3 regions of the Streptomyces sp. NPDC058308 genome follow, and region 1 is predicted to be linked to each of the others. Evidence: riboswitches for the same ligand, from Rfam matches in the RefSeq annotation. Region 1 holds a riboswitch; each other region holds the start of a gene.
The links. Region 1 has a riboswitch for cyclic di-AMP ahead of ACFVYL_RS25135 (transglycosylase SLT domain-containing protein). Riboswitches for the same ligand answer to the same signal wherever they lie in the genome.
Positions count from the first base shown of each region.

Region 1 (9,971 bases):
AGACGCAGGCGCACGTCTGGCTGGCCTTCGTCACCCGCGCACCGGCCAGCGAAAAACTGGCAGCCGTCCTGCACGACACCTATGCCAAGCTCCATGACCTCATCGCGTGGCTCATCCGCTACGGCCAGGACACCCAGGAAATTCCACAGCACCTCGACCCCACCCGCGAGGCCCACACCCTCCTCGCTGTGGCTGATGGCCTCACGGTCCACGTCCTGGCAGGCCACCACTCTCCGGAGATGGCGCTGGCCATCCTCCAACGGCACATCGACCACCTGCTACAAAGAGCATCCAGCCACGGATGACGCGCCCAGCCCCAACATGTCGGCAGCGCACGCCTCTGACGCCCCAGCCTGCTCGGGGCTCGTCAGCAGATGCCGGACAGCCCTTAGTGAACCTGCGCTGAGCGAGTCGGACGCCGCGTCATCTCCGCTTCCTGCCATGCACCCGGGCGTACGCCTGCCGCCTTTCGGAAGAACACCGAAAAGTTGGAGGCATCGGGGAAGCCGAGTGTGGCGGCGCAGCGGGCTGCGGTGAGGCGGTCGTGTGCGAGGAGGCGTTTGGCTTCCAGGATGATGCGATCGACGATGTAGGCCTTCGCGGTGAGGCCGGTGGCCTGCTGCACTGCTCTGGAGAGGGTGCGGGGCGTGTATCCCAGGGCCCGGGCGTAGTAGCCGGCGTCATGATGTTCCCGGAAGTGCGCTTCGACACTGGACCGGAACAGCCGGAACACCGGACTCGCCGACCGTTCTGCACGCACCGGCCGTTCTTCACCCACCGGCCGTTCGTCATTCGCCGACCGCGCTTCGCCGTGCGGCGGCCGGATCCGGGCGATGAGTGCGGAGAGCAGGATCTCGGGCAACTCCGTCGGCACGTCTCGGGGCCGGGCGGACGCTTCGAGGAGCAGGTGGTTCCGCGCGGCGTCGACGAACGGCCAGTCGGCCTCGTCGATGCTCCACTGCGCGACCAGGTCAGGGGACGCGACGAGCTCTCGGGTGGCGTGGGTGACCGGCGCAGTCGGGATGAACAGCACGATGTGCCCGGCCACCTCGGCGATGTCGTCCCATCGGTGCACCGCGCCGGGAATGATCCACACCACGGACCGCTCCCTGAGGGGGAGTTGGCGAAAGTCCATTGTGACGGAGCCGTGTCCGGCGTCGACGACGGCCAGGACGTGGAAGTCGGCACGTTGCGTGCCGCCGTCGTTCAGCTCGCGAAGGCGGGCGAACGTCATCGTCTCGACAGCGGCGGCACCGTGCCCGACGGGCTGGTAGGTCATCTGTCGGATCGCGGCCATGTGTCCAGTTTCCACCATCGGGCGACCAATCGTGCCGATGCCTCTGGAGAGCCGCGGATATCCAATGGAGACAAGGGAGATCCGCCGCAGAGCACTGATCGAGGCATCGCGAATGAACACGACACAGCAACCGCTGCTGCCCGCTTACGACCACCGGCCGGGGGCCGGACCGACCCTGGTGTTCCTGCACTACTGGGGTGGCTCCGCCCGCACCTGGGACCTCGTCGTCGACCGCCTCCCGGGCCGCGACGTCCTCACAGTCGACTTCCGTGGGTGGAGCCGCTCAAGCGGCCTGCCCGGCCCCTACACGCTCCGCCGGCTCGCGGACGACACGCTCGCGGTGATCGCCGACGCGGGCATCACCGAGTACGTGCTGGTCGGACACTCCATGGGCGGCAAGGTCGCGCAGCTGATCGCAGCGGCCCGGCCCGCCGGCCTCCGCGGGATCGTCCTCGTCGGCCCCGGTCCGGCGAAGCCCGCAGAGCAGATCACTCCCGAGTACCGGGAAGGCCTCTCCCACGCCTACGATTCCGACGAATCCGTCGCCGTCGCACGGGACGGCATCCTCACCGCGACCGAGCTGCCCGCATCGATCAAGGCGCAGGTCGCGACCGATTCGCGTGCGGGCGCCGACACCGCCCGCACAGAGTGGCCGCTGCGCGGCATCGCGGAGGACATCACCGAGCACACCCGCATGATCAGCGTCCCCGCCCTGGTCATCGCCGGAGAGCAGGACCGCGTCGAGCCCGTCGACGTGCTCCTCGCCAACCTGGTTCCCTATCTCTCCGGGGCCGACTTCACGGTGATTCCGAAGACGGGGCACCTGATCCCGCTGGAAGCTCCGGCCGACCTCGTCGAGGCGATCACGACGTTCGCGGCAGTTGTCTGACCAGGGCGTCGGCACATCCTCCGTACGCCCTGCCCGCCCCCTGCCGCTTTGCCGCATGAAGGGCGAGGTCAGTACGGGCCGTCCACGTTGTCGATCGAGCCGTACCGGTCGGCCGCGTAGTTGCAGGCGGCGGTGATGTTGGCGACCGGGTCGAAGCTGTCCATCGACGTGCCGGGCACGTGGTAGGCCGCGAAGGTGGGGCCGATGACCTGCAGGAGCCCCTTGGAGGGGGTCCCGGCCACGGCGTTGGAGTCCCAGTTGTTGATGGCCAGGGGATTGCCGGAGGACTCGCGCATGATGTTGCGGTGGATGCCCTCGTACGAGCCGGGGATGCCCTGCTGGGCCAGGATGTCGAGCGACTCGTTGATCCAGCCGTCCAGGTCGTTGGTGTAGGACTTCTGCGCCGGGGGAGCGGCGGGCTCGGCGGCGAGGTCGTCCTGGCGCTCGGAGCGGTCCGCCCGCTCGGCGGACGCGTTGGACGCGGTCGACTTCTGCGCGGGCTCGGCTGTGCCCGCACTGCTGAGGGTGAGCTTGAGCCCGGGGTGGATGAGCTGCGGGTCTCCGCCGAGGACGCCGCGGTTGTCCTGGTACAGCTTCTTCCAGCCACCGCTCAGGGAGTGCTCCTGTGCGATCTTGGACAGGGAGTCACCGGCCGCGACGACGTAGGTCGTCGGGGCCGCGGCGGGCTTGGCGGCCGCGTCGGCCTGCGCCGCGGTGGCGGTGGTCGCGCCGAGCACCGGGAGGACGAGCACCGTCCCGCCCGCGCCTGCGGCGGCGATGCCCCGGCTGAGCGAGTTGGACTTGGGGCGGCGGTGCTTTCCCTTTGCAGGCATGACGAATTCCTCTCCGTCGCCTGCGAGGTGAGCTGTCGGGTTCGGACGGGAGATGTCCGGTCGCGCTGATATGGCGACTTCACCCCGAGCCGTTCCGGAATCCGGACTGGCGGCATACCTGGGTTCCCCGCTCCTGCCGTGCGTAAGTGAGTGGGTGAGTAGGTTTCCGGACAGCGGCAGGATTCGGCGTTCCATCCGGGATTGGGCGTGACGTTAGACGAGAAAGTCAGAACGGAACAAGGTCCACATTTGGCGGGGGAATGTGCGGGGTCGGCCAGGGGCAATCGGGAGGCCCTTGCTTTCTTTGATCGACTAGACCCAACTCGCTTTGGGTGGAACGCGAATGCGCTTCAGGTCCTCACTCCGGGCCAGGACGAGCGGTGTGACTCATTTCACCGAATGGGGCGCGGATCGAAAGGCGACTCGATGGCATAGCGCGGGTGCGCCATTCCGGTCGAGGGCTCCGCAATGCAGGCAATGCTTTATATACGCCTCCAAGGGTGCAGAGGTGTGCATCACGGGGCAAATTGCACGTGGCGCATAGGGCGCTTTTCACCACAAGATAGACATGTCACCAGTTGAGCCGAGCCGCGTCCAGCGGGTTGCCGAGGAATCGAGGCGGGCCATGTGACGACACGTCGTCCGGTGATGAAAGCGGCGGGGGCAGGGGTGTTGGCGAGCGGATTGACCGTGCCGGTGTCAGCTGCCTCCCAGGCGGATCGCGCCGAGGAACAGGTCGACCAACGGGCCGACGAATTAGTGATGGTCGAGAAAAGCGGTCACGCCGTCAGTTTTTGCGATGTGTCTCGGTGCAGCGTCGGCAGAGGGTCCCATTGCCCGACTATCCGCACGAGTTCAACACGCGGCCCTTCAACCGTATCCATGGCATGGGGATCGATAGCCGCGACCGGCTGTACGCCCTGAGCCTGGAAAAGGCGGTACTGCTCGGATTTGACGCTCCGACCGCCGACGAGGCGCCGACCAGAGTGGTGCCTACCCATGGGGTGCAGACCCACCTGTTCTCCCTCAGCCGGGACGGCGAACGGGCTTTTGTCACCGGCTTGTTGTCGCACACGGTGAGTCTGGTGCGCCCCCACGACGCCTCCGTGCCGCCGGTTCTGTCCACTCCCGGTCGCCGGATCGCCGTCGTCGACCTGGAACGGTTCGCCGTCATCGGTGGTTTCGGCGCCGGGCCGGTTCTGGCCGGTTCTGGCTGAACCGTAGCGATGGAGCGCCACTCGGACTCGCGTTCCGGGCGGGTGAGCGGGTACGGAATAGATGTCGGCTCGGGCGCCTAGACGTTTTGGGCTCCTCAACTCTCTATCGGGCAGAAGGAGTTGTCGTCGACATGGATGAGACGAACGCCGTGGGTGACAATGTGTGGCTGTTGGCCTGCACGGGCCTGCCCGTCCTGGGCACCATGGTGGCCGCGCTCGCGTACCGAGTGCGGGAGCGGGCCCGATGGGCTGCGGTTGTCGCCGTGCTGCGGCTTTCACCCGGCGGGACGCAGGTCCGCTTCAGAGCGCGGGATGCTCAGGGAAGGGCGATGAGTGAGTGGGAGATCACCGTCCCAGGGGCTGGAGGGGCGGGCGCCAGTGACGAGCGATACCGATGAGCGGCCGCCTGATGCGGACGGGGAGCCCGACGGATGGAGTGACGCGTGCGCAGCGCGGGTCGAGACCCTTTTCCGGCAGTACGGCAAGGTGGTGCTCCGGAAAGCGACGGTGGCCGCGGCCGGGAACAGCCACGACGGCTGGGAAGGTTGCCAGCATGCTTTCGTGCAAGCTGGGGAATACCTGCGCAAGCCGGGAGCCGAGGAGATCAGGAACTGGCAGGGCTGGCTCGTCAAAACCGCGGTCCGGCACGCGATGTCGGTATATCGACGTGGGGCCGAGACGGTGCTGCTGGGGGAGGAGATGGACCGGGACGGTGGCGTGATGCCGGTCGAGGACCAAGTGACGGTGAGAGAGAAGTTCCGTAACGTCTTGGACGCCATCGGAGATCTCTCGGAACGTCAGCGTCAGGCTCTGGTCCTCGTACACATCGCGGGATGTTCGACCGACGAGGCGGCTCAGGACATGGGAGTCACCAACAGCACAGTACGCAACCTGATTCACCAGGCCCGCAGTCGGCTGGCTGTCGTGAGCGGGGAGGCGAGCGATGCATGACGAACCGGATGTGACCGGCGACGAGATCCTGACCAGGGCCCTTGAGGCCACCGAAGACGCGGTGGGTCAGGCACTCGAAGAGACCTTTGACAGCGAAGCGGGCCTGGAGGGGATCCGAGCGCGCTTGGGGCAGGCTGCGGGGCCCGATTCCGGCCGTCCCGGCCCTGGCATGCCGTCGGGCGGGGCGGCTTCCGCACTCGCGACACACGGCGGCGGGGCGGGGAGCGTTGCCGGTGGGCCGGCGGAGGCGGCAAAGTCGCCCGCCGAAGGACGGCGGGCGGCGAGGCTTTCGGCGGATGACCGGCCGTATGACCGTGCACATGACCGGTCGTACGAGCACCCGCACGATCGGTCAGAGGTCCGTGCGGGGGACCGGTCGAGGTATTCGCCAGGGTCAGAAGGTGTACGGAGGCCCGGCGGGCGGCGTCGCCGGGAGGTTGTCGCCGTGCTGTTGTTCAGCGGTGGCCCCATCTTCGAGAGCTCGATTCCACTCTCCGTGTTCGGAATCGACCGCGAGGACGCGGGGGTGCCCCGGTACCGCCTGCTGGTGTGCGCGGGCGAGGAGGGCCCGCTGCGCAGCACCGGCGGGCTCGAACTCAGCGCGCCCTACGGCCTGGAGGCCATCGCGCGGGCCGGTACCGTCGTGGTGCCCGCCTGGCGTTCCATCACCTCGCCGCCGCCGCGGGAGGCGCTGGACACCCTGCGGCGCGCGCATGAAGAGGGAGCGCGCATCGTCGGCCTGTGCACCGGGGCCTTCGTGCTCGCGGCCGCCGGGCTGCTGGACGGGCGGCCGGCCACCACCCACTGGATGTACGCACCGACGCTGGCCAAGCGCTATCCGTCGGCACACGTCGACCCGCGCGAACTCTTCGTGGACGACGGCGACGTACTGACCTCGGCGGGCACGGCGGCGGACATCGACCTGTGCCTGCACATCGTGCGCTCCGACCATGGCAACGAGGCGGCGGCAGCCCTGGCCCGTCGTCTCGTGGTGCCGCCGCGCCGTTCCGGCGGGCAGGAGCGCTACCTCGACCGGTCGCTGCCCGAGGAGATCGGCGCGGACCCGCTCGCCGAGGTCGTCGCGTGGGCCCTGGAGCACCTGCACGAGCAATTCGACGTAGAAACTCTGGCCGCGCGTGCGTACATGAGCAGGCGCACTTTCGACCGCAGGTTCCGCTCGCTGACCGGCAGCGCGCCGCTGCAGTGGCTGATCACCCAGCGGGTGCTGCAGGCCCAGCGGCTCCTGGAGACGTCGGAGTATCCGGTGGACGAGATCGCGGGGCGCTGCGGGTTCCGCTCGGCGGTGGCGCTGCGCGGGCACTTCCGCAGCCAGCTCGGCTCCTCGCCCGCCGCCTACCGGGCGGCGTACCGCGCCCGGAGGCCGGGGCCGCAGGAGGGCGACGTCGGTTCGGACAACGGTCCGGTGCCCAGCCAGGCTCGGGGCGCGACGGCGATCGCTTCACTCAGGGGTGGCAGCGATGGGCTCATCAGTCTTAGGAGCAGGGTGTGATGTGAGGAAGGGGGGGAGGGGTGGCTGTATGCGTGTGGGGGTGGGGTTCAGGGCGTGTGGGGCCGAGGCGGCTGCCCAGTGACCAGGGTCCATGCGTCGATGTCCTGATAGCGGCGCGGGCCGGGGTGACCGTTCATCGTGCTGCCGACCAGGTGGAGGCGCTCGGTCTGCCAAGGGTGTCCGGTGAAGCCGTCGAGGCAGGTGGCCGCCGCCGTTACGGACGCGGTGTCGTAGCGGCGAGCGCGGGCCAGCGTGAGATGGGGACGCAGCGGACGTTCGGCGAAGGCGATGTCGCAGTCCCTGACCCGCGCCCGTACCGCTTCGGCCAGCTCGTGCAGTTGGCCGAGATCGCCCCCGATGCCGCTCCACAGCACCCGCTCGTCGAAGTGTCCGCCACCGAGCAGCGACAGTTCGAGCGAGGGTCGGGCAGCCGCCAGATCGGCGAGGGGTGAACGAAGCCGCTGGACGGCCTGCACCGGCAGCTCGCCCAGGAACGCCAGGGTGATGTGCCAGTCCTCGATGCGGTTCCAGCGCAGGTCGGGATAGGCGGCGTAGGCCGGGCTCAGCGCGTGCGCCAGCTCGTTCTTCGCGTCGTCGGGCGGCGCGAGGGCGATAAACGCCTGCTGGGAGGCGGTCTGGGGCGGTTCGGTCACGGATGTCTTCTTACCTCATGCGTCCGCGGGACCGAAACCTGACTGCCCACAGCGGACGCCCGGGCAGGGAGCGCGCGCCTTCGCGTTATGTAGTCGGTTCTCCCCACGTGCCGGGTTGCTCGGGCCCGGCCTGCCCGAACACAGCCTTCTGCGACACCTTTAGGGCACCGAGAAGCGCAAGAGTTTGCCGGACCAGGCCGCGTACAGGTCGTCGCCGACGGTCTCGGCCGACCAGGATCCGGAGCCACCGGTGACCCGGTGGTGCCAGACCTGCTTGCCGGTGCCGGCGTGGAAGGCGTACAGCCCCTTCGTACCCGCGGCGAGGAAGAGGCCGCGCAGCGCGCCCAGGAGTTCGAGGTCGTCCAGGCCCGCCCCCGCCGTCCAGCGTCTCGCGCCGGTCCCGGCGTCGATGCCGTACAAGACCTTCTTGTCCAGGTAGCAGACGGTGGCACCGGCGCGCGCGAAACCGCGGTTGCCGCGCGCGCCGGTCCGCACCGTCCAGAGCGTCTTGCCCGACGCCGGGTCGAAGGCGGCGAGCAGGCCGCGCCGTGAACCGCTGAAGCCGGTGCTCGGGTAGCAGAACAGGGTGCCTTCGAGCAGGCTCAGAGACCCCGAGAAGCCGAGGATCTCACTGTTCGTCGGCGGGAGTTCGGTGGGCCTGCTCCAGCGTGTGCGGCCGTCGTCGGGGTCGAGGGCGAGCAACTTCATGCCGGCGTCGATGCCGTAGAGGACCTTGCTCCTCTCCGGTGTGCCGAGGGTGACGAGGTCCTTCGTCCATACGCGCTCGCCCGTCCGCCGGTCGAGGGCGGTGTAACCCCTGAGCATCGCGGCCGGATCGGTCTTCGACGGGTCGCCCCAGATGAGCAGTGCGCCCGCCGGGGTGGCGCCGATGGTCATGCTGACGCCCTTCACGTCCCGTGCGGTCCACCGCACCTCGCCGCTCGACGCCTCCAGGGCCCGGGCGCGTCCGCGGCTCTTGGTCATGACCACCTCGCCGTCCGAGAAGTCCAGCTCGGGCGCGCTGTCCCCGGCCGGGGACGCCTCCCACAGCTTCCTGCCGGACCGGCCGTCGAACGCGTGCACCTTGCCGTCGGTGCGCACCGTGTAGACGCGCTTGTCGTCGGGGAGCGCGTCGGTGTTCTGGCCGCCTAGGTCCTTCCACAGGAGCTTGCCGGTGCTCCGGTCGAAGCAGGCACCGGAGGCCTTCTCGGTGCACAGCAGGGTGGACCGGGTCACCGCGCGCAGGAACATGCCTGGCCGCGGAAGCTCCTTGGCCCAGGCGAGTTCGGGGGTGGCGGTCGTGCCCCCGCCGTCCTCGCCGCGCGAGCGCAGGAACCACGCCGTGCCGCCCGCCGCCGCGGTCACGGCGAGCACGGCGCCTCCGGTCAGCAACCTGCGGCGGCCGAGCAACGGGGCGCGCAGCGTGTCGTCCAGCGTGCGCTGATCCTCGGTCACCCGGAGCTCGACCGCGCCGAGCCATCCCGCGGTGGTCTCCGGGCGCAGCCAGGCCTGCAGCTGCTCGACGGTGGGGCGGCGCGCGGGATCCTTGTCCAGGCACGCGGCGATGATGCCGAGCAGGCCGTGGGGGACGCCGGTCAGCTGCGGTTCTTCGTAGGCTGCCCGGTAGAGCAGGGCGTGTACCGCGCCGGTGCCGAAGGGCGGCACGCCGGTGGCGGCGAAGGCGAGCACGGCGCCGAAGGCGAACACGTCGCTGGCGGGCGTGAGTTCGCCCCCTCTCGACTGTTCCGGCGACATGAAGCCGGGCGAGCCCGCGACCTGGCCCTCGGCGGTGAGCACGGTGCCGTCGACGGCCCGGCTGATGCCGAAGTCGATGACCCGGGGGCCGTCGAGGGTGAGCAGGATGTTGGACGGCTTGAGGTCGCGGTGGATGAGCCCGGCGCGGTGGATCGCGGCCAGCGCCTCGGCCAGGCCGCCGCCGAGTACGCGAACGGTCGGCTCGGGCATGGGCCCGTGGGCGTCCAGGGCGTCGATGAGGGAGGGGCCGGGGATGTACGCGGTGGCCAGCCACGGCTGCGGCCCCTCGGGGTCGGCGTCGACGACCGGCGCGGTGAAGGCGCCGGACACCGCGCGGGCGGCGTCGACCTCGGCCCTGAAACGGCGGCGGAAATCGGGGTCGGCCGCGAGTTCGGGACGCACGACCTTGACGGCCACCGCACGGCCGCTGCGCGACGCGGCGAGATGGACACGGCCCATGCCGCCCGCACCGAGCTCCCGGATCACCCGGTAGGGGCCGATGTACGAGGCGGGGGAGGGGGAGGCGGCCTGCGGGGGCGGCGTGACCGGTGCCGGACCGGGCGGCGTCGGCGCGGACGGCGGCATGGGCGGTGTGGGCGGCATGGTCACGGCGAGTCGCTCCGGAAGGCGTGGAGGGTGGTGTCGGAGGCGGCGAAGAGAGTGCCGCCGGAGAGCTGGAGCAGCCAGTCGGTCTTACCGCCGGGGGCGCCCCCGGCCGTGCCGCCCGAGGGCTGGTGCGCCCAGAGCGGCTTGCCGTCGTCCGCGCGCAGGACGACGAAGCCCGGGACGTCGCCGGTGGCCCAGGTGGCGACGGCCAGCACGGACGAGGAGACGGCGGGTCCCTGGTCCTGTGCGCCGCCGGTGGT
Region 1 covers NZ_JBHVZA010000019.1:135,855-145,825, forward strand. The annotation lists gene ACFVYL_RS25120 (TetR/AcrR family transcriptional regulator) at 1-305, shown strand, start outside; gene ACFVYL_RS25125 (helix-turn-helix domain-containing protein) at 389-1,297, opposite strand; gene ACFVYL_RS25130 (alpha/beta fold hydrolase) at 1,410-2,186, shown strand; gene ACFVYL_RS25135 (transglycosylase SLT domain-containing protein) at 2,255-3,019, opposite strand; cyclic di-AMP (ydaO/yuaA leader) riboswitch at 3,024-3,186, opposite strand; gene ACFVYL_RS25140 (hypothetical protein) at 3,853-4,236, shown strand; gene ACFVYL_RS25145 (RNA polymerase sigma factor) at 4,615-5,187, shown strand; gene ACFVYL_RS25150 (helix-turn-helix domain-containing protein) at 5,633-6,697, shown strand; gene thpR (RNA 2',3'-cyclic phosphodiesterase) at 6,745-7,350, opposite strand; gene ACFVYL_RS25160 (PQQ-binding-like beta-propeller repeat protein) at 7,510-9,708, opposite strand; gene ACFVYL_RS25165 (PQQ-binding-like beta-propeller repeat protein) at 9,711-9,971, opposite strand, start outside.

Region 2 (9,971 bases), on a different contig from region 1:
GCGGCGGCTGCTGCTTCCGCTCGCCGGACTGCTGCTCGCGATGGGCATGCACGCGCTGTGGAACGGCTCGGCGGTCTTCGGCCAGTTCGGCTTCTTCACCGTGTACGCGGTGTTCATGCTCCCGGTGTTCGGCCTGCTCACCTGGCTGGCCGTCTGGACCCGGCAGCGCGAGCTGCGCACGATCCGCGCGGAGCTGCCCGCGTACGCGGCGGCCGGCTGGCTGACGCCGCCCGAGCCGTACGCGCTGGGCTCGATGCGCGCCCGCTCGCTGGCCCGCGACTACGCCTCGTACACCTGGGGCAAGGCGGCTGCCCGCACGGTCGCGGAGTACCAGACGTACGCGACGTCCCTCGCGCTCCTGCGCCACCGGGGCCGCCGCGGCCGGGCCGGGGCCGACTTCGTCGTACGCGAGCGGGAGCTACTCGAAAGGCTGTGGGAGCGCCGCGAACCGGCCCGCCCCGCCCTCGCGTACGCGGCGCGGGCGACGGCACCGGTCCTGCTCCCCGTGCCGTACGCGGGGTACGGGCACCCCCCGTACGGGTACCCGCAGCCCCGCCCCGCGTACCCGCAGCCCTATCCCGCGTACGGCTACCCGACGACGTACGACAACCCCTACCGCTCTTAGGCCCTACGCGGAAGCCTCCGTCAGGCGCGCGAGCTCCGCCTGCGTCAGTTCCAGGTCCGCCACCGCGAGCAGCGCGGGCAGCTGCCCGACCGTGCGCGCGGAGGCGATCGGCGCCGCGACGGTGGGCTGCGCCGCCAGCCAGGCGAGCGCCACGGTCGCGACCTCGGCGCCGCGGTCGGCGGCGATCTCGTCGAGCGCGGCGAGGACACGGTCGCCGCGCTCGCTGCCCACGTACGACTCGACCCGTCCGCTGCGCGCGCTCTCCACCCGCGCACCGGGGCGGTACTTGCCGGTCAGGAAGCCGGACGCGAGCGCGTAGTAGGGGACGGCCGCGAGGCCGGAGCGCGAGGCGAGCTCCTGGAGCGGGCCCTCGTAGGTGTCGCGGGAGACGAGGTTGTAGTGCGGCTGCAGCGCGACGTAGCGCGCGAGGCCCTCGCGGTCGGAGAAGTCGAGGGACTCCTGGAGCCGCTCGGGCGTGATGTTGGAGGCGGCGATGGCGCGCACCTTGCCGTCCCGCACCAGCTCGTCGAGCGTGCCGATGATCTCCTCGACGGGGACCGAGGGGTCGTCGTAGTGCGTGTAATAGAGGTCGATGTAGTCGGTGCCGAGACGGCGCAGGGACTGCTCGGCGGCGCCCTTGATGGTGGCCGGGGAGAGGCCCTTGTACGCGGGGTGCGCGCCGGCCTTCGTGGCGATGACGACATCGGAGCGGTTGCCGCGCTCGGCGAGCCACTCGCCGATGAGGGTCTCGGACTCGCCGCCCTCGTTGCCCTCCACCCAGGCCGAGTACGCGTCGGCGGTGTCGATGAAGTTGCCGCCCGCGGCGGTGTAGGCGTCGAGGACGGCGAAGGACGCGGCGCGGTCGGCGGTCCAGCCGAAGACGTTGCCGCCCAGGGAGAGCGGGAAGACCTCGAGGTCGGAAGAGCCGAGCTGGCGAAGAGAAGTCATACGTTCCGCAACGTCCGCGGTGGAAGCGGAATTCCGTCTCGCCGGGACGGGACCGGCGGCCCTGGCGTCGGGGGGGGGTGGGCGCCAGGGCCGCCGGAGTCGAGGGGGCCCTCAGGGGTGGTTCAGGGGGGCAGGAGGGTTCAGGGGGTGGTTGCGGGGGTGCTCAGGGGTTGAGGCCCTTGCCCTGCAGCCAGCCGAGCGGGTCGATGCCGGTGCCGTCGGGCGTGTGGACCTCCATGTGGAGGTGCGGCCCGGTGACGTTGCCGGTCGCGCCGACGCGGCCGATGACCTCGCCCGTGGTGACCTTCTGCCCCGCGCTGACATTGAGCGAGGACTGGTGGCAGTACCAGACCTCCGTGCCGTCCTCCAGTTCGAGCACGGTGCGGTAGCCGTACGCGCCCGCCCAGCCGGCCTCCTTGACGGTGCCGGTGTGCACGGCCTTGAGGGGGGTACCCGTGGGTGCGGCGAAGTCCAGACCGGTGTGGTGGCCGGAGGACCACATGGCACCGGCGTCGCCGAAGTGCGAGGTGAGGGTGTACGAGGAGGTGGGGATGGCGTAGCTCTTGGCGAGCTTGGCCAGGCGCTCGGCCTCTGCCTTGGCCTTGCGGGCCTCCGCCTCCTTCTTCTTCTTGGCGGCGGCCTCGGCCTTCGCGTCCCGCTGGGCCGCCTGCTGCTGGGTGGCGGCCTCTTCGGCGGCCTTCTTGACGGCCGCGTCCTCGGCCGCGGTCCGTACGACGGTGTCCGCCTGGTCCTGCTGGTTCTCGGCCTGCTGCATGATGCGGGCGCGCAGCGCCTCGCCCGCGTCGGTGGTGCCCTGCTCGGCGTCGGCGGTGCTGACGCCGGCCGCGGTGAGGGGGGCCGCCGCGGCGGCGGACACCGTGGAGTCCGCCGCGTCGTCAGATATCAGCGAGCCCACGCCGGGCAGCGACTTGGCCTCCGGCAGCGAGTCCGCGACGGTGTCCATGCCCGGCAGGTCGGGCATCGAGAGGGAGACCGGCGGCTTGCCGTCCTGCGCGGTGGCGATGCCGCCCGCGCCGACGGCGGCGATGACGCCCACGCCGAGGACGGTGGAGCTGCGGGCGAGCCCGCCGCCCTTCTTGTGCACACGGTGCCTGCCACGGACGGGACGGACGGAATCCTCGGTGGGGTTCCACTCCTCGAAGGAGTCGTCGTACGTACCGAAGTCATCGTCATTCGGTATGTACACGGCTTGGGGGGCAGGCCGGTTGGACGCCACTGGGGCGCACTCCTTTCCTTCCTTCTCGCCTACCGGGTTAGCTGACGGGTTCGGAGCAGGAAGGTCTCCTACGGACACCTGGCGCCGGTACACGGATGCACGGTGCTCAGCTGCCTGATTCACCCCAAGTTGGTGGTTCCCCGGCTCCCTTTCGGGATTAGGCGTGTGCGCGCGGAGCCGCCTCTAGTGACGGCTGGGACGACCGCGCTGCGTTATCGAACGTTAATAGACAGCGGGTCCGTATTCCAAGCTGTTCCGGTTGATCGTTAACGCCGACCGGGTGTACGTACCGGGACACGGAGGTTCGGAACGGGGCGAGTTGACGCCCTCTCACGCCCCCGCGGCACGCACCGGAGCTTCACATTCCCTTGACAGTACGTCAGTTGTCATGCGGAGGGATGCCCTTCAGTCACGGGCCGTGATGTCCGGATCCCCGGCGACGGGCCGCCGCACCGCGAGCAGCGCCATGTCGTCGGTCATCCGCCCCCCGGTGTGCCGCCGCACCTCCTCCGCCAGCGCGGCGAGCAGCGCGCGCGGGCCGCCGCGGCCCGGGAAGATGCGCCCGCCGAGCCGGGTCGCGGGATCGTAGAACTCCCCCGCAGGATCGCGCGCCTCCGACAGGCCGTCCGTGTAGAAGAGCAGCATCGCGCCGGGCGGGAACTCCGACTCGTCCGCCCGGTCCGGCCAGACCCCCAGCTCGCCCATGCCGAGCGGCAGCGCGGGCTCGCTCGCCGACAGGACGCACAGCCGGCCGTCCCCGCGCAGCAGCAGCGGCGACGGGTGCCCCCGGTTGATCAGCCGTACGGCGCCGCCGGCGTGGTGGATCTCGGCGAGTACGGCGGTGGTGAACCCCTCGAACTGGTCGAGCCCGTCGCGCCGGGTGCCCTCGCGCGCGAGCGCCCGCTCCAGGCGCTGCGCCACCGCCTCAAGCGTCGTCTCCTGCTCGGCGGCCTCCCGGAAGGCGCCGATGACGACGGCGACCGCGGCGACCGCGCCCATACCCTTGCCCCGGACGTCGCCGACGATGAGCCGCACGCCGTGCGGGGTGTCCTGCACCGCGTAGAGGTCGCCCCCGATGAACGCGTCGGCCTGCGCGGCCTCGTACCGCGCCGCGATGTCGAGCCCGCCGATCCGCGGATCGGGTTCGGGCAGCACGGCGCGCTGGGTGGTCTCGGCGATGGAGCGGGCGTTGGCGAGCCGGTCGTTGCCCCGGCGCACGACGCGGTTGATGACGATCGCGAGGGCCGCGACGGTGACCACGGTGAGCACCTCGGTGACGGCCTCGACATGGCCGCTGACCGGGTTGCCGAAGTGCAGGAAGAGGACGGCGGCCGTGGCGGCGGCGCCGGTCAGGACGGTGCTGAGCTGCGAGTAGAAGGGGGCGGCGATCAGCGGGGCGGCCGTGTAGAGGGGGGCCGCGGTGAATTCCGGCGGGGTCGTCACGTCGTACACGACGCCGACGATCAGGAGCAGGAGGGGCAGGGACCGGACGAAGGTCCGCTCGTGCGCGGTGGCACCCCTGTCCCCGGATCCCGCTCGCTGCCCCACCGCTTGTCTCCCGCCGACTCCGCGCCCATCACGCGCTCCACTCAGGGTTCCCCCGACGGGGAGCGGGTGCGACCTGGTGCGGTCCGACCGGGTTACGGGAAGGGCGTACGGGAAAACACCTAGGGCCCGGAACCAATTGCTTGGTTCCGGGCCCTAGGCCTTGAGTAGCGGGGACAGGATTTGAACCTGCGACCTCTGGGTTATGAGCCCAGCGAGCTACCGAGCTGCTCCACCCCGCGCCGTTGAATGCAACTCTACGCCATTGGGAGGGGTGCGTCGAACCACTTCAGGCGTTGCCCGCGTGCGTGAGCGTCTCCCAGGCCACGAAGAGGCCGTCCGTCCCCTCCGGCCGCCCGCGCTCCGTGTACCTCTCGGTCTCCGGCATCTCCAGGTGCAGCCGCCCCCGCAGGTGGTTCAGGCCGACCTCCGTGTCGGGGCCCATGTCGCGCCGCACCCTGCCGCCGCACAGCCAGCCCGGCACCGGCGCGCCCAGCTGGTACTTGGAGTGGAACTCGAAGGCGGCCCGCAGCCGGTCCTTGACCTCGCCGTACAGGTCGACGCCCTGGTGGTGGGCGGTCTCCGCCATGTGCGCGGTGGCGGCGAGCGAGTAGCTGGCGTGCTTGAAGTTGCGGCAGGTCTCCTGGGAGAGCCCGTCGGCGAAGGTGTCCTGCCCGAACCAGTACCTCTTCAGCTCGGCAGCGGTGTCGATGCCGCTGCCCTCCGGCGAGACCGGCAGCTTGCCGTCCGACTCCAGATAGAAGTAGGCGGGCACGCGCGTGCGGAAGTGGTGCACGGACTTCTCGAACGTGGCGTGGTCGTCGAGGAAGACGGCCATCGCCATGGTGGCGTCGGCCATCACCAGGTCCCAGTTGCCGTTGAAGTCGGCGGAGCCGTTCTCGACCTGCGGCAGGTAGGCGGTGCGGAGCATCCGCTCGAAGCGCAGCAGCGAGCCGTCGTTCCAGCCGTCGTAGGTGTAGCGCACCGCCTCGGCGGCGCGGGCCCAGGAGGACGCGGCCCAGGCGGTCTGGAGCCCGGCGTTGGCCTCGGTGTGCTTGGTGATCACCTTCGCCCAGGCGTCCATGATCTGCACGGCCTTCTCGGCGTGCGCGCGCTCACCGGTGATGTTCCAGAGCAGCGCCTGGGTGTACGCGGCCAGAGCGTCCTGGCGCTCCTCGACACACCCCTTGCCGGGGCGGGTGTCGGGCGGGCACTCCACGACGGGGTACGGGGTGGCCCGGTAGTCGTCCGCCGCGTACTTGCTGCCCCGCATCTGCTCGTACGCCTTCAGCCAGGGCTGCTCCCGCGCCCTGACGTGCGCACGGACCCGGTCGAACTGCTCCTTGCCGACCAGCACGCCGGGGTGCTTGAACGCCAGGTCCAGGGGGCGGGCGGCGGCCGTACGGGTGTCCGGGCCGCCGGAGCCGCCGCCGCCACCGCAGGCCGCGGCGAGGGCGACGAGGAGGGGCGAGAGGAGGAGCACGACGACGCGCCGCCCGCGCCGCCCTCTGCCACGTACGGCTGCTGCCATGCTGCACCTCCGGTTCGGGCCCGCTGCCCCGGCAGTACAGCGTCGCCCGGGGCGCGGGCGGGCGCACCGCCGGACTGCTCCGTTCGGGCGGCGCGCGGCACGGGTGGTGCGCGGCACGGGTGGTGCGCGGGCCGGGGCTGGTGGTGCGCGGCCCGGCGCCGGTGGCGTGCGCCCTCCCGTACGCCCCACGCCCCACGCCCCACGCCCCTCAGATCACCGGCGGGCGGCCGAGGCGCGTCAGCCTCCACACCGTGCGCCAGCGCATGGGCCTGCGCTCGCCGCACGGCGTCCGCACCCCCTCGACGAAGCCGCCGGCCCAGGCGCGCAGGCCCGGCAGCGAGCGGGTCCGGGCGAGGGTGAGAAGGGTCCAGATGCCCAGGTGGACGGGGATCAGCGGGAGCGGGAGGCCGCGGCGGACCAGCCAGACGCGGTTGCGGGCGGTGTTGCGGTAGTAGACGGCGTGCCGGGCCGGGGAGGTCTTGGGGTGCTGGAGCAGCAGGGCAGGCTCGTAGAGGATCTGCCAGCCGTCGTCGACGGCCCGCCAGGCCAGGTCGGTCTCCTCGTGCCCGAAGAAGAACTGGGCGGGCCAGGTCCCGGTCCGGGCCAGCATGGGCATGGACAGGGCGTGCCCGCCGCCGAGGAAGGCGGTGACCGGGCCGCGGCGCATCGGGTCGGTGGCGCGCAGGCGTGGGATGTGGCGGCGCTGGGTCTCGCCCGTCTCGTCGGCGATGCGGAAGCCGACGATGCCCAGGTGCGGGTCGGCGGCGAACAGGTCGCGGATCCTGCGGAAGACGTCGTCGGCGACGAGCAGCCCGTCGTCGTCGAGCTCGATGACGACGTCCACGTCGCCGAAGTCCGCGAGGCGCTCGATGGCCACGTTGCGGCCGCCCGGGCAGCCGAGGTTCTCGTCCAGCTCGACGGCGGTCACCTTGCCGGGCAGGGGCGGGAGTTCGGGGAGGGGCGAGCCGTTGCCGACGAGGACGACGCGGTCCGCGGGCACGTCCTGCATGGCGACGGACGCGAGCAGCGCGTCGAGCTCTCGGGGGCGGTTGCCCATCGTGATGACGGCGACGCCCAGGCGCGGCAGCGGTGGCTGAGGCACGGCGGTCCCTCCAGAGGTACGAGGTGCAAGGTGCGAGGCGCGAGGTGCGAAGTGCGAGGTGCGGCGGAAGTCGGCCAGTCAACACCACGGCGCCCCGCGGGGCCGAAGCCGGGCGGGGCGCCGTGGGGGCGTACGGGGTTGTTGCGGGGGCGGGCCGGGGCGGGGGGACGGGGGTCAGGCCCGGGGCTCAGGCGCCTTGGCTCAGGCGGCCGGGGTCAACTCGCTGCCGCGGGCGGCCTCGTCGTCGGCGGGGGCCTGCTCCTGCGCGGTGGTCTTGTCGTCCCGGATGAGGACGAGAGCGAGGACGGCGGCGGCCAGGACGCCCGCGGCGCCGGCCCAGAAGCTGGCGGACATCGCCTCGGTGAAGGCCTCGCGGGCGGCCGTGGCGAGGGCGTTGTCGCCGGTGGTGGCGGCCAGGGCGAGCGCGTCCTGCACCGAGTGGCCGGCCTGCGCCGATGCGTCGGCGGGCAGGGCGCCGGTGTAGGTGCTCGAGAGGACCGTGCCGAGGACGGCGACGCCGAGGGCCGCGCCCGCCTGCTGGACGGTGTCGTTGAGGGCCGAGCCGACCCCGGCGTGCTCGGCGGGCACGGCGCTCATCAGGGCGGCGGTCGCGGCGGGCATCGCGAGCCCGCCGCCGATGCCGATCAGGACCATGGCCGCGGCGAGCATCCCGAACCCGGCGTCCGAGGGGAGGGAGGCGAGGGCGCCGAAGCCCGCGGCGATGACGGTGAGGCCCGCGGCGGTCATGGGGCGGTTGCCGACCTTGTTGCCGAGGGTGGCGCCGACGCCGTTGAAGAGGAGCGTGGCGACGGCCATCGGGGCGAAGGCGATGCCGGTCTTCGCGGGCGAGTAGCCGAGGACGAACTGCAGGTACTGGGTGAGCACCAGCATCAGGCCGCCGTTGGCGAAGGTCAGCAGGACGAGGGAGAAGCTGGCGCCGCTGAAGACGCGATCACGGAAGAGCGAGAGCGGCACCATCGGCGCGTCGGTGCGGGTCTCCCAGATCCCGAAGGCGACCAGGGCGACGACCGCGACGCCGAGCGAGAGCTGCGTACCCGTGTCGTCCAGGCCGGTCTTGGCGGACTCGATGATCGTCCAGACGAGCGCGGTCATGCCGGCCATCGAGAGGACCATGCCGAGCGGGTCGGCCTTGCGGGCGGGGCCCTTGGACTCGGGCATCAGGACGAGGGCGGCGACGATGGCGAGGCCGGCGATCGGGACGTTCATCAGGAAGACCGCGCCCCACCAGAAGTGGGCGATCAGGACGCCGCCGAGCACGGGCCCGCCGACCAGGCCGACCACGGCCACCGCGCTCCAGGCGCCGATGGCCTTGCGGCGCTCCTCGTCGTCGAAGACGGTGATGAGGATCGACAGGGTGCTCGGCATGATCAGGGCGCCGCCGACGCCCATCAACACCCGCCCCGCGATGAGCTGTTCGGGGTTCTGGGCGACGGTGGCCAGGAGGGACGCCGCACCGAAGAGGGCGAGCCCCACGATCATCACGCGCCGCCGTCCGAACCGGTCGGAGAGGCTGCCCGCGGTGAGGAGCAGTCCGGCGAAGACAAGGATGTACGACTCGATGATCCACTGGATGTCCTGGGCGTCCGCGCCCAGATCCTCGGCGATGGGCGGGACCGAGACGGTCAGGACCATATTGTCGACGACCAGGACGAGCGTGCTCAGGCAGAGCACGATCAGGATGAGCCAGCGGCGCGGATCGCGGCGTACTTCCATCGTGGGACCCCCAGGAACGTAGGCGGCACGCTCGCTGAGTACGGCGTGCTCTCGTTGCGAACACTGTACGCACTGCGCACGGTGTGCGCAACGGGCGTACGCCGTGCGTCTGGATTGGCTCCACTTGACTCGGGGTGGTCTGGCGCTGGAGCAGCCCGTACGGGCATGGTCACCGGCGGTATCGTCGCCCCCGTCCGCCGACGCGGCACGTACGCGAAGGACCACGTACGCGAAGGGCCCAGCACGCTCAGCCCGGCACACTCAGCCCAGGACGCCTCATTCCCCAAGACGCCTCATTCAGTGACCGGTTGCACCGAACGCTTACCCCGTCTTCCCACCAGGAGTGACCAAGCATGCCAACCATCACCGAGCTCAGCGAGCTCAGCGGCGAGTACGTCCTCGACCCCGAAGGGACCCGGATCGGGTTCATCGGCAAGCACTCCGTGGGCCCCCAAGTGCGCGGGGAATTCGAGGAGTTCGAGGGCAGCGCGCACCTCGACGGCGACACCCCGTCGAAGTCCGGCATCCAGCTCACGCTCCGGTCACAGAGCCTCCAGACCCGCAACCGGTTCCGCGACGACCCGCTGCGCACCAAGTTCCTCGACGCGGCCAGCCACCCCGTCATCACCTTCACCTCGACCGAGGTGGAGCACGTGGACGGCAGCCGCTTCAGGGTCACAGGCGACCTGACCCTGAGGGGTACGACGAAGCCGCTCACCCTCGACGTCGAGACGACCGGCGGCGAGCACGACCCGCAGGGCCGCCTCCGGGTCGGCTTCCGGGGCAGCGTCACGATCAACCGCAAGGACTGGGGCGCGAGCGCGAACGCCGTGGACACGCTGATCGTCAGCTCGAAGGTGACGGTCGAGTTCGAGGTCGCGGCGGTCCGGCAGCCCTGATCCCCCCCCTTCTCGCACAAAAACGTATGTGTGAGGTGTGCGGGGCGGGGGACCTGGGAGGCAGGTCCGGGCACGGCAGCGATCCTCTGGAGGGCCGGCCCGGCCAGGTTCCTCCGGTTCAGCAGAGAGCCGGGGGAGCCGTGCGTTCGGGTCCGCTTCGGCGGCCCTTTAGGTTTTCGTTCACACTGTGCCGCCCTGCTCACAGACCCGCCGCGCAACCTCCCGCAGCTTCATGTTGTTCTCCTGCGAGAAGCGCCGCAGTACGTCGAACGCCTCCTCCTCGGCGATGCGGTGACGGGCCATCAGGATGCCTATCTCCTCACCGATGGAGTGCCGGGTGGCGGTCGGTG
Region 2 covers NZ_JBHVZA010000049.1:12,627-22,597, reverse strand. The annotation lists gene ACFVYL_RS36350 (PrsW family intramembrane metalloprotease) at 1-625, shown strand, start outside; gene ACFVYL_RS36345 (aldo/keto reductase) at 629-1,573, opposite strand; gene ACFVYL_RS36340 (M23 family metallopeptidase) at 1,737-2,810, opposite strand; cyclic di-AMP (ydaO/yuaA leader) riboswitch at 2,822-2,984, opposite strand; gene ACFVYL_RS36335 (PP2C family protein-serine/threonine phosphatase) at 3,216-4,358, opposite strand; tRNA gene ACFVYL_RS36330 (tRNA-Met) at 4,524-4,597, opposite strand; gene ACFVYL_RS36325 (alginate lyase family protein) at 4,645-5,886, opposite strand; gene ACFVYL_RS36320 (glycosyltransferase family 2 protein) at 6,095-6,943, opposite strand; gene ACFVYL_RS36315 (MFS transporter) at 7,190-8,722, opposite strand; gene ACFVYL_RS36310 (YceI family protein) at 9,076-9,621, shown strand; gene ACFVYL_RS36305 (ANTAR domain-containing protein) at 9,802-9,971, opposite strand, start outside.
Region 2: it holds a riboswitch for cyclic di-AMP, as region 1 does, so the genes downstream of both, ACFVYL_RS36340 (M23 family metallopeptidase) here and ACFVYL_RS25135 (transglycosylase SLT domain-containing protein) in region 1, are expected to answer to the same signal.

Region 3 (9,971 bases), on a different contig from region 1:
TGCTGCACCGCAGCGGCGGCAGCCGGATCGGCGCCATCGTCAACGACTTCGGGTCCATCGAGATCGACGCCATGTCGGTCGCCGGTCAGCTCGGCGACTCGACCGTCTCCCTCGGCAACGGATGCCTGTGCTGTGCCGTGGACGCGAGCGAGCTCGACGAGTACCTGGAGCGGCTCGCCCGGCCCGCCGCGCGCATCGACGTCATCGTCATCGAGGCCAGCGGGCTCGCCGAGCCGCAGGAGCTCGTGAAGATGCTGCTGGCCAGCGAGAACCCGCACATCGTGTACGGGGGCCTCGTGGAGGTCGTCGACGCCGCCGAGTTCGACGCGACCAGGGAGCGTCACCCCGAAGTGGACCGGCATCTGGGCATCGCCGACCTCGTCGTCGTCAACAAGGCCGACCGGGTGCCCGACGAGGAGCGTGAGCGGGTCCTCGGTGTCGTCCGCGGGCTCGCGGGGCGCGCGGCCGTGGTCGCCGCCTCCTACGGCCGCGTCGACGTGGAGCTCTTCTTCGACCGTGCGCCGGTGGGGGAGCGGGTCGGACAGCTCTCCTTCGACGATCTGCGGGACGACGTCGACGCCCGAGGCGAACCCGGTACCGCCCGCAGCGGCGCCGACGCTCCGGAGGGCGGCGGGTGCTGCGAGGACAGCTCCTGCGCACACCACAACCACCTGCACGCCGCCTACGAAAGCCTCGCCTTCACCTCCGAGGTGCCCATGGGGCCGCGCCCCCTCATGGCCCTTCTCGACAGCAGGCCCGAAGGGCTCTACCGCATCAAGGGGTACGTCGACTTCGGCGCCGCCGACCCGCGGAACCGGTACGAGGTGCACGCCGTGGGGCGGTTTCTGCGCTTCTACCCGGAGCCGTGGGCTCCGGACGAGCCGCGGCTGACGCAGCTGGTGCTCATCGGGTCGGGCGTCGACGTACCGGCTCTGGAGAAGGAGCTTGAGGCCTGTCGCGCGTACGCCCCCCAGGCCGATGAGCACGGCATGTGGGGCGTACTGCGCTACGTCCAGGAGCCCGGCGAGGGCCCGGTCGAGGAACCGGCCGAGGCAAGCTAGCCAGAGCCAGAGCCAGAGCCAGAGCCAGGCCGACCGAACGAAAGTCGGCCCGACCGAACGAAAGCCGGCCCCAACAGGGCCGGCCGCCGACTACACCGGCCCCGCCACCGCCGCCACCGGCTTCGCGAGCGAGACACCCGAACCGTCACGCCGCGGGTCGATCTCCGGCAGCTCGGCCGGGGCGCCGTTGCGCTGCGCCGCGTGCGGAGGCGTCGGGCCCGCCCAGGCGAAGCTCAGGCAGTCCTCGCCCTTCAGGAAGCGCTGGACGCGTACGCCACCCGTGGCGCGGCCCTTGCGCGGATACTGGTCGAACGGCGTGAGCTTGGCCGTCGTCTGCACCGAGTCGTCGAGGGTGCCGCGCGAGCCCGCCACCGTGAAGACGACCGCGTCCACCGCCGGATCCACCGCCGCGAAGGAGATGACCTTCGCGCCGTCCGCGAGCTTGATGCCCGTCATGCCACCGGCGGGACGGCCCTGGGGACGCACCTGCGCGGCCTGGTAGCGAAGGAGCTGGGAGTCGTCCGTGATGAAGACCAGGTCCTCCTCACCGGTGCGCAGCTCGGCTGCGCCGACGATCCGGTCACCGTCCTTGAGGGTGATGACCTCCAACTCCTCCTTGTTGGACGGATAGTCGGGGACCACGCGCTTGACGACGCCCTGCTCCGTGCCGAGCGCGAGGCCCGGCGAGGACTCGTCGAGCGTCATCAGGCAGATCAGCTTCTCGTCCTTCTCCAGGGAGAGCAGCTCCGAGACGGGCGCCCCTCCGGAGAGGTTGGGTGCGGCCGCCGTCTCCGGCAGCTGGGGGAGGTCCACTACGGAGAGGCGCAACAACCGCCCCTCGGACGTGACCGCGCCCACCTCACCGCGTGCCGTCGCCGGCACCGCCGACAGGATCACGTCGTGCTTGACGCGCTTGGTGTCGCCGTCGGCGAAGGGTTCGCCGTTCGCCGTACGGGCCAGGAGGCCGGTCGACGACAGGAGCACCCGGCACGGATCGTCGGCCACCTGCAGCGAGACCGTGGCGGCCGGGGAACCCGTCGACTCCAGGAGTACGGTGCGCCGGTCGGTGCCGAACTTCTTGGCGACGGCGGCCAGTTCGGCGGAGACCAGCTTGCGCAGCTCCGCGTCCGACTCCAGGATCCCGGTCAGCTCGTCGATCTCGCCGTTGAGCCGGTCGCGCTCGGACTCCAGCTCGATGCGGTCGAACTTGGTCAGCCGGCGCAGCGGCGTGTCCAGGATGTACTGCGTCTGGATGTCGCTCAGCGAGAAGCGCTCCATCAGGCGCTCCTTGGCCTGCGCGGAGTTCTCACTGGAGCGGATGAGGCGGATGACCTCGTCGATGTCCAGGAGCGCGACCAGGAGGCCCTCGACCAGGTGCAGGCGGTCGCGCTTCTTGCTGCGGCGGAACTCGCTGCGGCGGCGCACCACGTTGAACCGGTGGTCGAGATAGACCTCCAGGAGCTCCTTGAGGCCGAGGGTGAGGGGCTGGCCGTCCACCAGGGCCACGTTGTTGATGCCGAAGGACTCCTCCATCGGCGTCAGCTTGTAGAGCTGTTCCAGGACGGCCTCGGGGACGAAGCCGTTCTTGATCTCGATGACCAGGCGCAGGCCGTGCGCGCGGTCGGTGAGGTCCTTGACGTCGGCGATGCCCTGCAGCTTCTTCGAGCCGACCAGGTCCTTGATCTTGGAGATGACCTTTTCGGGACCTACGGAGAAGGGCAGTTCGGTGACGACCAGGCCCTTGCGGCGCGCCGTCACGTTCTCCACGGAGACCGTGGCACGGATCTTGAACGAGCCGCGGCCCGATTCGTACGCATCCTTGATGCCGGTCAGACCGACGATCCTGCCGCCGGTGGGCAGGTCGGGGCCCGGCACGTACTTCATCAGGGTCTCGAGGTCGGCCGCCGGGTGCTTGATCAGGTGGCGGGCGGCGGCGATGACCTCGCCGAGGTTGTGCGGCGGCATGTTGGTCGCCATGCCGACGGCGATGCCGGACGCGCCGTTGACCAGGAGGTTCGGGTAGGCGGCGGGGAGGGCGGTGGGCTCTCTCTCCTGGCCGTCGTAGTTCGGCTCGAAGTCGACCGTGTTCTCGTCGATCGACTCCGTCATCAGGGAGGTGGCGTCGGCCATCTTGCACTCGGTGTACCGCATGGCGGCCGGCGGGTCGTCGTTGCCGAGCGAGCCGAAGTTGCCGTGGCCGTCCACCAGGGGGAGGCGCATCGAGAAGGGCTGGGCCATGCGCACCAGCGCGTCGTAGATCGACGCGTCGCCGTGCGGGTGCAACTTACCCATGACCTCGCCGACGACGCGGGCACACTTCACATAGCCGCGGTCGGGGCGCAGGCCCATCTCGTTCATCTGGTACACGATCCTGCGGTGCACCGGCTTCATGCCGTCGCGGGCGTCCGGCAGGGCGCGTGAATAGATGACCGAATACGCGTACTCGAGGAAGGAGCCCTGCATCTCGTCGACGACGTCGATGTCGAGGATCTTCTCCTCGTACGAGTCGTCGGGCGGCGGGGTCTTCGTGCTGCGGCGGGCCATCGCTGCTGCGGCTCCTTCACCAACAAGTGCGGGATCTGACGCCGACCATTGTGGACTGTCCCACTGACAACGCAGACCACGACCCGTGCACCGGCGGCGTCACACGCGACTACGCCGAGGGCGGAGCGGGAACTTCGTCAGGTGCTGACACGCTTGCATACAGTGGCAGGACTGGCAGCAATTGTTCTGATCCAGCGATGATCCAGCGATCGAAGGGACGTACATGCCCATGGGTCACACGGCCACAGCCGAGGCCGGCTCCGGAGGCCTGACAGCGACCGAGCACCGGCTGGCCAATGGCCTGCGCGTGGTGCTCTCCGAGGACCACCTGACCCCGGTCGCCGCGGTCTGCCTCTGGTACGACGTCGGCTCCCGCCACGAGGTCAAGGGGCGAACCGGCCTCGCGCACCTCTTCGAGCACCTCATGTTCCAGGGCTCGAAGCAGGTGCACGGCAACGGCCACTTCGAGCTGGTCCAGGGGGCGGGCGGTTCGCTCAACGGCACGACGAGCTTCGAGCGCACCAACTATTTCGAGACCATGCCCGCACACCAGTTGGAGCTGGCCCTGTGGCTCGAGGCCGACCGGATGGGCTCACTGCTCTCCGCGCTCGACGAAGAGTCCATGGAAAACCAGCGCGACGTCGTCAAGAACGAACGCCGCCAGCGCTACGACAACGTCCCGTACGGCACCGCCTTCGAGAAGCTGACCGCTCTCTCGTACCCGGAGGGCCACCCCTACCACCACACGCCGATCGGCTCCATGGCCGACCTGGACGCGGCCACCCTGGAGGACGCCCGCGCGTTCTTCCGCACGTACTACGCGCCGAACAACGCCGTCCTGTCGATCGTCGGCGACATCGACCCGGCTCAGACGCTCGCCTGGGTCGAGAAGTACTTCGGGTCGATCCCCGGGCACGACGGCAAGCAGCCGCCGCGCGACGGCTCCCTGCCCGAGCGCATCGGCAAGGAGCTGCGTGAGGTCGTCGAGGAGGACGTGCCGGCCCGCGCCCTGATGGCCGCCTACCGCCTCCCGGAGGACGGCACGCGCGCGTGCGACGCGGCCGACATCGCCCTCACCGTCCTCGGCAGTGGCGAGTCCTCCCGGCTCTACAACCGCCTCGTGCGCCGTGACCGCACCGCGGTCGCCGCCGGGTTCGGCCTGCTGCGCCTGGCCGGGGCGCCCTCGCTCGGCTGGCTGGACGTGAAGACGTCGGGCGACGTCGAGGTGCCCGTCATTGAGGCCGCCGTCGACGAGGAGCTCGCCCGCTTCGCCGCGGAGGGCCCCACTCCGGAGGAGATGGAGCGCGCCCAGGCCCAGCTGGAGCGAGAGTGGCTCGACCGGCTCGGCACGGTCGCGGGCCGCGCCGACGAACTGTGCCGGTACGCCGTCCTGTTCGGTGACCCGCAGCTCGCCCTCACCGCCGTGCAGCGCGTCCTCGACGTCAGCGCCGCGGAGGTCCAGGAGGCCGCCAAGGCCCGCCTGCGCCCCGACAACCGCGCGGTGCTCGTGTACGAACCCGTGACCGTCGCCGACGAGGGCGAAGCAGGCGTCGTGGACGCCGTGGACGCCGTGGACGCCGAGGAAGAGGAGGCGGCGAAGTGACCGAGGCCGCGACGATGCAGTTCCATCCACAGCCCCAGGCCGGCACGGCCAAGCCCTGGGCCTTCCCGGCGCCCGAGCGCGGCACGCTGCCCAACGGCCTCACCGTGCTGCGGTGCCACCGCCCGGGCCAGCAGGTCGTCGCCGTCGAGATCCACCTCGAAGCGCCGCTGGACGCCGAGCCCGAGGGCCTCGACGGCGTCGCCACGATCATGGCGCGGGCCTTCAACGAGGGCACCGACAAGCACTCCGCCGAGGAGTTCGCCGCCGAGCTCGACCGCTGCGGCGCGACGCTCGACGCGCACGCCGACCACCCGGGCGTGCGGGTCTCCCTGGAGGTCCCGGTCTCCCGGCTCCCCAAGGCGCTCGGCCTGCTCGCCGACGCCCTGCGGGCCCCCGCCTTCGCGGACAGCGAGGTCGAACGGCTCGTACGCAACCGCCTGGACGAGATCCCGCACGAGGCCGCCAACCCGGCGCGCCGCGCCGCCAAGGAGCTCTCCAGGCAGCTCTTCCCGGCCACCTCGCGCATGTCCCGGCCGCGCCAGGGCACCGAGGCGACGGTCACGGCCATCGACTCGGCGGCGGTGCGCGCCTTCTACGAGAAGCACGTCCGGCCCGCCACGGCCACCCTCGTCGTCGTCGGCGACCTGACCGGCACCGACCTGGACGCCGTCCTCGCGGACACCGTCGGCGCCTGGACCGGCTCCGCGGGCGAACCGCGCCCGGTGCCGCAGGTGACCGCCGACGACCGCGGCCGCGTCGTCATCGTGGACCGCCCCGGAGCGGTCCAGACGCAGCTGCTGATCGGCCGCGTGGGCGCCGACCGGCACGACCGCGTCTGGCCGGCCCAGGTCCTCGGCACGTACTGCCTGGGCGGCACCCTCACCTCCCGCCTCGACCGCGTCCTGCGGGAGGAGAAGGGATACACCTACGGAGTGCGGGCGTTCAGCCAGGTGCTTCGCTCGGCGCCGGACGGCACGGGCGCCGCGATGCTCGCCATCAGCGGCTCCGTGGACACCGAGTCCACCGGCCCGGCACTCGGCGACCTCTGGAAGGTCCTGCGCACCCTCGCCGCCGAGGGCCTGACCGACGCCGAGCGCGATGTGGCCGTGCAGAACCTGGTGGGCGTGGCCCCGCTCAAGTACGAGATGGCCGCCTCCGTAGCAGCCACCCTCGCCGACCAGGTCGAGCAGAACCTGCCGGACGACTTCCAGGCGCAGCTGTACCGGCGGCTGGCCGCCACCGGCACCGTGGAGGCCACTGCCGCCGTCGTGAACGCCTTCCCGGAGGACCGCCTGGTGACGGTCCTCGTCGGGGACGCCGCGCAGATCGAGGAGCCCGTCAGGGCGCTCGGGATCGGTGACGTGAGCGTGGTCACGGGCTGAGTGACAGTCAGGACATAAGAGGACCCCAGTGGCCACTTCGGCCGCTGGGGTCCTCATATGTCCGAATTGCTATGGAGGTTGCCTGTCTGCTCTGTGGCGTGCGCTACAAAAGCCGCGTTCTGTTTGTCGAACGAAAGAGGCCCCGTTTAGCGTCGGTCCGGCTGTTCGTCGCGCAGTACGCCGCACCCGCGGCACCGGACAGTCATCGCCGAGTCCCCGTACGGTGCGAGCCAGGGGAGCCGGGGACCCACACGTCCCCTGGGGTGAATCGGGCACCTTGCCGTGAGGCGAGGAGCCCGTAGGAGACCTTCCTGCTCCGAACCCGTCAGCTAACCCGGTAGGCGAGAGGGAAGGAAAGGATCACCCGCCACATGGCGTTCACCCGTGCCACCGGGAAGCACCGTCGTCCGAGCCGCCTCACGCGGACCACCGCGAACGTCGCGGGTGTCGCGGCGCTCACCACCACCGGTGTCATCGGAGGCCTCGCGGCTCCGGCGCTCGCCGCCGCCGACGAAGCGGCCGTCGAACACACCGGCCTCACCCAGGCGATATCCGTCGGCGACTCGCTCGCCGAGAACATCGGCGAGCAGGCCGCCGCCCAGCGCCAGGCCGCCGACGACGCTGCTGCCGCGAAGAAGGCCGAAGAGGCCGCCAAGAAGAAGGCCGCGGAGGAGAAGCGCAAGGCCGAGGCCGAGGCGAAGGCGAAGGCCAAGAAGGAGCGCGAGGCCAAGGAGCGCGCCGCCCGCGAGGCCGAGCGCAAGCGCCTGAACACCTACGTGGCCCCGGTCGATGGCTCCTACGTCTCCACGGGCTACCAGACCGGCGGCGCCATGTGGTCCTCCGGCAGCCACACCGGCATCGACTTCCACGCCGCGTCCGGCACCTCCGTCCACGCGGTCGGCTCCGGCACCGTCGTCGAGGCCGGCTGGGGAGGGGCGTACGGCAACAACGTGGTCATCAAGATGAACGACGGCACGTACACCCAGTACGGCCACATGTCGTCCCTCGGCGTCACCGTCGGCCAGACGGTCACCCCGGGCCAGCAGATCGGCCTCTCCGGCTCCACCGGCAACTCCAGCGGCCCGCACCTCCACTTCGAGGCCCGCACCGGCGAGGAGTACGGCTCGGACATCGACCCGATCGCATACCTCCGCTCGCACGGCGTCAACGTCTGACGCACGCGGCCCCGCAGCACTCCACCGAAAGCCCCGGCTCCTGGCGAGCCGGGGCTTTCGGCATTGCCGCCGCTCGCACCCGCCGCAATTGGCCAAAAGATATCCATGGATTCCGGCCCGCCGTCGGAAATTGCGGCTCTCTGCAATAGAGTCACCGGACGAGCGTCGGTCGACCGCGATTGTGCGGGGATGAAGGCGGAGGTCCGGGTCATGCGTGTTCCCGCCCATTCGGTATGCACGGCCATACGGGACGACATCGTCGCCGGCGTGCACGAAAGGGGCAGTCGGCTCGCCGAGGAAGTCCTCGCGCGCCGGTACGGCGTCTCCCGCGTCCCCGTGCGCGAGGCCCTGCGCACCCTGGAGGCCGAGGGGTTCGTCGTCACCCGCAGGCACGCGGGCGCGTGCGTGGCCGAGCCCACGGAGCAGGAGGCCGCGGATCTCCTGGAGGTGCGGACGCTCCTCGAACCGCTCGCCGCGGCACGCGCCGCGCAGCGCCGCACGGACGCGCACCTCAAGGTCCTGCGCGGACTGGTCAGGCTGGGCCAGGAACGCGCCAGGAACGGCCGGGGGGAGGATCTGCGGCCCCTGGGTGGCTGGTTCCACGAGACGCTCGCCCAGGCGTCCGGCAACCCGGGCCTCAGCGCCCTGCTCATCCAACTGCGGCACAAGGCCGCCTGGATGTACGTCGTCGACAGCCCGGCGGCGCCGGCCGACTCCTGGGCCGAGCACGCGGCGATCGTCGACGCGGTGGCCCGCCGGGACGCGGAGCGGGCCAGGGCGCTCACCGCCGCGCACGCCGCGCGCGCGACGGCCGCGTACCGGCCGCGCCATGCCGGGCGGCCCGGTCGCGGCCGGGTGAGGGATTCGCAACATGCCGTAAACACGGTCAGCCTCCAGAATTAACGGAGGCGCCGTATACAAAGGAGAGACATTTCTTGTCCCTTATTTGTTGAGCGTTTGCCGTGTGCTCCCTCAATTTTTTGCGCGAGAACTTCGGCGAGGCGTCAGCGCGAAATCAGCGGAGTCGGCGGAGTCGTCCACGCAAACGGCGATGGGGTCACCCGGAATTCCGGGTGACCCCATCGCCGTTTTCCACGAATGTGTCCTAGACCGTCTCCGGAAGCTCCTCGAGCCCCTCCGAGACCAGCTTCGCCAGACGGTCGAGGGCGGCGTCCGCGCCCTCGGCGTCGGAGGCGAGCACGATCTCCTCGCCGCCCTGGGCGCCCAGACCGAGCACCGCGAGCATCGAGGCGGCGTTGACCGGGTTGCCGTCGGCCTTGGCGATCGTCACGGGGACGCCGGCGGCCGTGGCCGCGCGGACGAAGATGGAGGCGGGTCGGGCGTGAAGGCCCTCGGCCCAGCCGACGTTGACGCGGCGCTCAGCCATGTGTTGCTGCCCTTCCAGGTGTCTCACACTTGTCTAGACCAGTGTCTCATGCCGTCACGAGTGCTCCGTCGGACAGGTGTCCGCCCCGCTCGCCCTCGACCTGTCCTAGCCTGCCCCGGCCCCGGCGGCCGCGCGACCCGTACCCTGGCCCCATGCAGACCGCGTCGGATCGGCAGGATCGGCACGACTACCCCGCCCACTGGGAAGCCGATGTGGTGCTGCGCGACGGAGGTACCGCCCGGATCAGGCCGATCACGGCCGAGGACGCGGACCGCCTGGTCAGCTTCTACGAACAGGTGTCGGACGAGTCGAAGTACTACCGCTTCTTCGCGCCCTACCCGCGCCTGTCCGCCAAGGACGTGCACCGTTTCACCCACCACGACCAAGTGGACCGGGTGGGGCTGGCGGCCACGGTGGGCGGCGAGTTCATCGCCACCGTGCGCTTCGACCGCATCGACGAGCGCGGCATGGCCGCCAGCGCCCCGGCGGACGAGGCCGAGGTCGCCTTTCTCGTCCAGGACGCCCACCAGGGCCGCGGCGTCGCCTCCACCCTTCTGGAACACATCGCGGCCGTCGCCAGGGAGCGCGGCATCCGCCGGTTCGCGGCCGAGGTGCTGCCCGCCAACACCAAGATGATCAAGGTGTTCACGGACGCCGGCTACCAGCAGAAGCGCAGCTTCGAGGACGGTGTCGTCCGCCTGGAGTTCGACCTGGAGCCGACGGACCGTTCCCTCGCCGTGCAGCGCGCCCGCGAACAGCGGGCCGAGGGGCGCTCCGTGCAGCGTCTCCTGACGCCGGGCTCGGTCGCGGTGATCGGCG
Region 3 covers NZ_JBHVZA010000052.1:6,982-16,952, reverse strand. The annotation lists gene ACFVYL_RS36825 (CobW family GTP-binding protein) at 1-1,061, shown strand, start outside; gene ACFVYL_RS36820 (DNA topoisomerase (ATP-hydrolyzing) subunit A) at 1,152-3,605, opposite strand; gene ACFVYL_RS36815 (M16 family metallopeptidase) at 3,829-5,208, shown strand; gene ACFVYL_RS36810 (M16 family metallopeptidase) at 5,205-6,590, shown strand; cyclic di-AMP (ydaO/yuaA leader) riboswitch at 6,787-6,949, shown strand; gene ACFVYL_RS36805 (M23 family metallopeptidase) at 6,962-7,765, shown strand; gene ACFVYL_RS36800 (GntR family transcriptional regulator) at 7,976-8,668, shown strand; gene ACFVYL_RS36795 (HPr family phosphocarrier protein) at 8,871-9,152, opposite strand; gene ACFVYL_RS36790 (GNAT family N-acetyltransferase) at 9,305-9,971, shown strand, end outside.
Region 3: it holds a riboswitch for cyclic di-AMP, as region 1 does, so the genes downstream of both, ACFVYL_RS36805 (M23 family metallopeptidase) here and ACFVYL_RS25135 (transglycosylase SLT domain-containing protein) in region 1, are expected to answer to the same signal.